Regions from separate parts of the Rhizobium sp. R693 genome, predicted to be linked through region 1. Evidence: riboswitches for the same ligand, from Rfam matches in the RefSeq annotation. Region 1 holds a riboswitch; the other holds the start of a gene.
What was found. A riboswitch is a leader RNA that binds a small molecule or an ion and turns the genes downstream of it on or off. The one in region 1 is predicted to bind glycine.
Positions count from the first base shown of each region.

Region 2: linked by a shared signal. The riboswitch ahead of gcvT (glycine cleavage system aminomethyltransferase GcvT) and the one ahead of ATY79_RS06025 (D-amino acid dehydrogenase) in region 1 are both predicted to bind glycine.

Region 1 is NZ_LOKY01000004.1:155,343-158,744, reverse strand. Features, by position in the region: partial or broken gene ATY79_RS06035 (heme-binding protein) at 1-378, opposite strand, end outside; gene ATY79_RS06030 (D-2-hydroxyacid dehydrogenase) at 399-1,379, opposite strand; glycine riboswitch at 1,499-1,589, shown strand; glycine riboswitch at 1,591-1,676, shown strand; gene ATY79_RS06025 (D-amino acid dehydrogenase) at 1,674-2,972, shown strand; gene ATY79_RS06020 (LLM class flavin-dependent oxidoreductase) at 3,208-3,402, shown strand, end outside.
Region 2 is NZ_LOKY01000034.1:7,285-10,686, forward strand. Features, by position in the region: gene ATY79_RS20760 (RluA family pseudouridine synthase) at 1-458, opposite strand, end outside; gene crcB (fluoride efflux transporter CrcB) at 549-926, opposite strand; gene ATY79_RS20770 (hypothetical protein) at 1,046-1,315, shown strand; glycine riboswitch at 1,427-1,514, shown strand; glycine riboswitch at 1,518-1,598, shown strand; gene gcvT (glycine cleavage system aminomethyltransferase GcvT) at 1,673-2,809, shown strand; gene gcvH (glycine cleavage system protein GcvH) at 2,834-3,196, shown strand; gene gcvP (aminomethyl-transferring glycine dehydrogenase) at 3,196-3,402, shown strand, end outside.

The DNA.
Region 1 (3,402 bases):
TCGATGTCCTGGTCGCCCGTGCCCGAGCCCACACCGACGGCTCCAGCGAGCTTGCCGCCGAAGCGTATAGGAAGCCCGCCCGGGAGATTGGTAACCCCGCCGTTGGAAGCAATTCCAGCAGCGACAGCGAACTCAGGTGTCATCGATCCTGTCGGGTTTCTAATCGAAGCTGCTGTTCGCGCTTTCGCGCGAGCAGTATGCATGCTGAGGTATTTCGCCCCCGTCCATCCGAAGGCTCACGATAGTTTGGCCGCTCGGATCGACAATGAAGATGCATTGCGGCACCCCCATTTCCTGAGCCTTCTCCACGGCAGCATGCAGTGCCGTAAGCGCTCCGGACTGAGAAAGCACGACGGTTTCATTGTAGGCTTTCGACACGTATCTTCTCCTGGTTTCGGTTAGTATCCGGCCGCGCCGTCCACGCGGTTTCGCAACGGGCGTCCGGCCAAGTCGTGTTCGACGTTCTCTGCAAAGATGGACAGGCAGCGGTCGACGTAACCGTCCGCGTCATCGCACGAGATATGCGGGAAGATCATGAGGTTTGGGACATCCCAAAGAGGACTTGTGGCTGGCAGCGGCTCCGGATCAAATACGTCGAGCGCAGCGCCACTCAGGTGCCCTGCCTCAAGCGCCGCGCAGAGCGCAACGTTGTCGACAACGGGACCGCGCGCGATGTTGAACAGGGATGCCCCGGCCTTCATCGCCGCGATCTGCTCCATGCCGATCAATCCGAACGTCTGCGGCGTTAACGGACAACTGACAACCAGGCAGTCTGCGATGGGGAGCACCGATTGGAGGTCGGCGACCTCAACCATCTCATTCGCGCTTGGATGAGACCTGCCACTCCGGGTGACGCCAACAATCCGCACGCCAAAATGTCGGAGCCTTGAAGCAATCGCGCTGCCCAGCTCTCCAAACCCGAGAACGACGACCGTCTTGCTGGAAATGTTCGTCGAAAGCTGGTTGTCCCAGCGACGCAAGCGTTGGTTCCGAATATGCCGCGGAACGCCCTCGCAGAGCATCATGACGGTCATCGCCCCGAACGCCCCACCCTTCTCGGCATGCACTCCACTGCTGTTGGTCAAGAATGCCCTGTTCGGCAACCAATCCAACGGCATGTATTTTTCGACGCCAGCACTGGTGCAATGCACGAAGCGCAGCGACCGGCCATGTTCCTGGAGGCGTCGCACATCGAAGCCAGAACCAACGAAATAGGACGCCGAACGCAGTACATTCAGATCCGGTTTCTGTTCGGAATGGGCGACGATCTCAGATCGACTGGCATTGGAGCCAAGTGCGCGAGAGACAGCCTCTTTCGAAACGAAATAGGGTGACTCCGGGCTATGCTTGTTCTCGATGTAAACCAGAAAATCCCGCATTTTCATCCTCATGACAGTGACACGAATGGTACCTGCAAGCTGTGTGCCAGTTGCTTGATTGAAAATTTCTGGAAGGGGATTGCCGTTTCGAACCTTCTATGCCTACCCTAAAGGCGTTCGTAAGCCTTGCAGGAGAGATGGCCCCAGGAGGGTCGCGCCGACGGAGCAACCCCCCAGGAAACTCTCAGGCAAAAAGACTGCCGGGTTTGGACAATCTGGAGAGAGACACGGCTCGCCGCGTCCACCGAAGGGGACCTTCAACAAGAAGGAAAAGCTCTCAGGTACAGAGACAGATTGGGGGCAAGGGACTGGCAAGGTCCCGCACCTACTGTTGGAGAGATTATGTCCCATATCGTGGTTTTGGGCGCCGGCATCACCGGCGTAACGACGGCGTATGCCCTTTTGAAACGCGGTCACGATGTGACCGTCATCGAACGACATCGTTATCCGGCGATGGAAACATCCTTCGCGAATGGCGGTCAACTGTCCGCGAGCAACGCAGAGGTCTGGAACAGTTGGTCGACCGTTGTGAAGGGCATGAAGTGGATGCTCAAGAAGGACGCTCCGCTTCTGATGAATCCCTCGCCAAGCTGGCACAAATACTCGTGGATGGGCGAGTTTCTCGGAAGCATTTCCGGTTACGAGGACAACACCATCGCGACCACCAAGCTTGCCATAGAGGCACGCAAGCACATGTTTGCTATGGCTGAGAGCGAAGGCATTGATTTCGATCTCGAAAAGCGCGGAATTCTCCACGTGTACTACGACCGCAAGAGCTTCGATGGAGCGCAGAAGGTCAACGAACTTCTGCAGGCCGGCGGCCTCGACCGACGAGCGGTTTCCCCCACCGAGATCAAGAGTATCGAACCAGCCCTCGTGGGCGATTTCTTCGGTGGTTTCTTCACGCCGTCGGACTCGACTGGCGACATCCATAAGTTCACTCGCGGTCTGGCCGAGGCCTGCCTTCGACGAGGTGCCAAATTCCTGTTTGACGCAGACGTCCAGAACGTAGTCGCGGGCAACCAGGTGACGGTAACGTGGAGGCCTACTGACGAAGCCGATACCGCCGTTCGCTTGCTAAACGCCGACGCGATTGTTGTCTGCGCTGGCGTAGGTAGTCGCAAATTCGCGTCCATGTTAGGTGACCGGATGAACGTCTATCCGGTGAAGGGATACTCGATCACCGTTCACCTCGATGATGCCGAAAGCCAGAACGGTGCACCCTGGGTCAGCCTGCTCGATGACCGCGCCAAGATTGTCACCAGCCGACTGGGGCCCGATCGCTTCAGGGTAGCTGGAACTGCCGAATTCAACGGTATCAATCGCGATATTCGGTCTGATCGTACGAAACCGTTAGTCGACTGGGTGCGGATGCTATTCCCCAGTGCATCGACCTCTCGCGTGGTTCCCTGGGCGGGACTACGGCCGATGATGCCAAACATGATGCCGCAGGTTCGAAAAGGCAATAGGCCTGGCGTGTTCTACAACACAGGTCATGGGCATCTCGGCTGGACGTTGTCGGCCGCCACGGCCGAACTCCTTTCCGGATTAGTGGACGAATACTCCCACGGGCAGCCGAGGAGAGTTGCCTGATCAACTTGGGCCGGAGATCTTGTCCGGCCTTTTTTTTCGTCTCAATCGCGAGTCTCAAATCACTTGAGATTGATGGACTCGAAGATTCTCACAGTTGAGACTAAACAGCGCTACTGAGATTCATCACAACAAGCCTCTAGGCTACTGTTTTTGAAAGAGTTTCCAACTGGCACGCCAGTTGCAATTCTCCTGATGAGGATCGGACAGGCCGATCTCTACAACAGAGGAGACTCTCATGGACCTCGGTCTTTTCATGATGCCGCTTCATGATCAGCGGCGCAATTTCACGGAGCTGCTGAAACAGGATCGCGAAGCCGTCATTCTCGCCGATCGTCTGAATTTCGCTGAAGTCTGGGTCGGCGAGCATATTACCTGCTCGTGCGAACCGATCGCAGATCCGCTCCAGTTTTTTGGTTCGCTGATCCATGCC
Region 2 (3,402 bases), on a different contig from region 1:
AGCACACCCGATGTGTCTCGGTCCAGACGGTGCACCAGACGTGGCTTCTCGCCCTTCGGACTGGTCCAGGCTTCAAGCATCTTGTCGATGTGACGCGTCACGCCCGAGCCGCCCTGCACCGCAAGGCCCGCGGGCTTGTTGAGGATGATGACCTTGTCGTCTTCGTGCAGCACCATCCGCGACAACAGTTCGAAATCGCCGGAGTGCTTCAGATCGCGGCCAGCGATGGGTCCGGTCTTCGCTTTAGCGTCAACATCAAGCGGCGGTACGCGCACCATCTGTCCAGGCTGCACCCGGGTGTCACTCTTCACACGCCCGCCGTCAACGCGGACCTGCCCGGATCGGAGAAGCTTCTGAAGTGGGCCGAAACCGAGACCCGGGAAGTGCACCTTGAACCAGCGATCGAGCCGCATGCCCGCCTCATCCGGCTCCACCTTTATGTGTTCGATACCCGCCATACGTCATCTTTCGGAAAATGGTCTTCCGCGCGCCGCGCGGACTTTGCGGCTGGCTTTAGAGCATTTTCGCTGAAAACGGAAACCGTAATCTCACAAGATCGCGCGCATAAGTGCCAGTCCCCCGATCACACCGGCCATCGACAGGCCGACGCTCGCGACGATGTAGAGGGCGCCGGATAGCGCCGCGCCACGCTCAAAGAGCGTAATTGTATCGAGCGAGAATGAGGAGAAGGTCGTCAGACCGCCGAGGAAGCCGGTGATCAGCAGCAAGCGCAATTCCGGCGATGCGTCGAAGCGTCTGATGATCATTTCCGCGAATACGCCAATGACGAAGCAGCCGACAACATTGACGGTCAAGGTTCCCCACGGAAAGGCCGGGCCTGCGAGCCTGAGAGCCCAACGGCCGACGTAGTATCTAAGGACGGAACCGATCGCGCCGCCGACGGCGACAAGTATGGCCTGAATCATGAGTCGTCTCTGTTTTTCCGTGCCGGAAATTCCGATTATCTCCGGAGAAGATCAAGATGCATAAAATGCCAGCGGTTAATTTAGCCAGTTAAGAACGTGGGGCGCCTTAGTGTTGGCGTATGACAGTCTTGGTAGGCACCATAGCCGCGAGCACCGCAGCCGCGGCGTTTGAAACGCTCCGGATTCCGCAGCGCGTGTCTGCAAGCACGGCAGCCAAGGAAGCTCGCCGCGCTGCCGACCGCCAGACCAGGGCGGCCAGCGGCCAAGATGTCGAGGAACCGTCCAACATCATTCAATCGACCGAAGTGGCGTTGGATCTCATGACAATGGGGCAAAAGCAGCCGCAGGCTGGATTAAAACAGGCTTTGGAGCTCTACAGCGACAGCTGAGCATCGCCCGCCTCCCATCTCCGTAGCCGCCGATCCTTAAAAGCGCGACAAAAATTTGTTTGGCGGCGACATTCCCCCTTGCCAAGTATAGCCATGGCCAGATAATTGCCCTCGACCTTGTTGGGAGAAGCTGGTCATCTGCGATCAGTGCCGAAGGAGCAACCGCCCCGGAAACTCTCAGGCCAAAGGACCAGCAAGGGGCAGACGGAACTCTGGAGAGAAGCGTTCTCGAAACGCTCGCCGAAGGGATAACAATCTCAGGCGAAGGGACAGAGGGGGCTCGAAATGCAAGGCGCAACTGCGCCTGAAGATTTGAGCCCGCGCATGGAAATCCAGGCGCAAACCCCGGAGGCGTCGTTGGACGATACTGCTGCCCTCAAGAAAACTTCGCTTCACGCGCTGCATCTGTCGCTTGGCGCCCGCATGGTTCCCTTTGCAGGCTATGACATGCCCGTGCAATATCCGGCCGGTGTGATGAAGGAGCACATCCAGACCCGTACGTCTGCCGGTCTATTCGACGTGTCCCATATGGGCCAAGTCGTCATCAAGGCGAAGTCGGGCAAGTACGAAGACGCGGCCCTTGCGCTCGAAAGCCTCGTTCCGGTGGATATTCTCGGCCTCGCGGAAGGTCGCCAACGCTACGGTTTCTTCACCGACGAGAATGGCGGCATCCTTGATGACCTGATGATCACCCATCTCGACGATCACCTGTTCGTTGTCGTCAACGCCGCCTGCAAGGAGGCCGACCTTGCTCACCTTCAAAAGCATCTTGGTGATACCTGCGATATCACGCTGCTCGACCGCGCACTCATTGCGCTGCAGGGACCGCGCGCCGTTGAAGTGCTTGCCGAACTCTGGGCCGATGTCGCCGCGATGAAGTTCATGGACGTTCGCCATTGCCGACTGCACGACGTTTCCTGTCTTGTCTCGCGCTCCGGCTACAGCGGCGAGGACGGTTTCGAAATCTCGATTCCGGCGGACAAAGCCGAGGATGTCGCTAGGCGGTTGCTTGAGCATCCGGATGTCGAGCCGATTGGCCTTGGCGCGCGTGACAGCCTGCGCCTCGAAGCCGGCCTTTGCCTCTACGGCAACGACATCGACACCACCACGACTCCTGTGGAAGCAGCGCTCGAATGGGGCATGCAGAAGGCCCGCAAGAGCGGCGGCGCCCGTGCCGGCGGTTTCCCCGGCGCAGACCGCATCCTAACCGAACTTGAAAGGGGTGCAGCCCGCCGCCGCGTCGGCTTGAAGCCCGAAGGCAAGGCCCCGGTTCGCGGCCATTCCAAGCTTTTTGCGGATTCCGAGGGCAAGACCGAGATCGGCGAAGTGACTTCGGGCGGCTTCGGCCCATCCGTCGAACACCCCGTCGCAATGGGCTATGTCACGGTCGCCCAGGCAGCCGTTGGCACACAGATCTACGCTGAAGTGCGCGGTAAGTTCCTGCCCGTCACCGTCAGTACCCTCCCCTTTATTACGCCAACCTACAAACGCTGAAACATTTTTCCGGAGAGAACAATCATGCTGAAGTTTACCGAAGAACACGAGTGGCTGAAGATTGAAGGCGGCGTTGCGACGGTCGGGATTACCACCTACGCCGTTGAACAGCTCGGCGACCTCGTCTTCGTCGAATTGCCGGAAGTCGGAGCCACCTTCTCCAAGAATGGCAATGCCGCGACCGTCGAATCCGTGAAGGCCGCTTCCGACGTCTATTGTCCGCTGGACGGCGAAATCACCGAAGTGAACCCCGCTATCGTCGCCGATCCATCGTTGGTCAATTCCGATCCTCAGGGCGCCGGCTGGTTCTTCAAGCTGAAGCTTGCAAATGCCGCTGACGTCGATGGCCTGCTCGACGAGGCGGCCTACAAGGAGCTCACTGCGTAATGACGACGCCGACCGAATTCCAGTTTACCGACTACCAGCCCTACGACTTCGCCAACCGTCGCCACATCGGCCCGTCGCCGGCCGAAATGACGGATATGCTGAAGGTGATCGGCTACGGCAGCCTCGACAACCTGATCGACGCGACCGTCCCGCCCTCCATCCGCCAGAAGGCACCGCTCGTCTGGGGCGCGCCGATGACGGAGCGC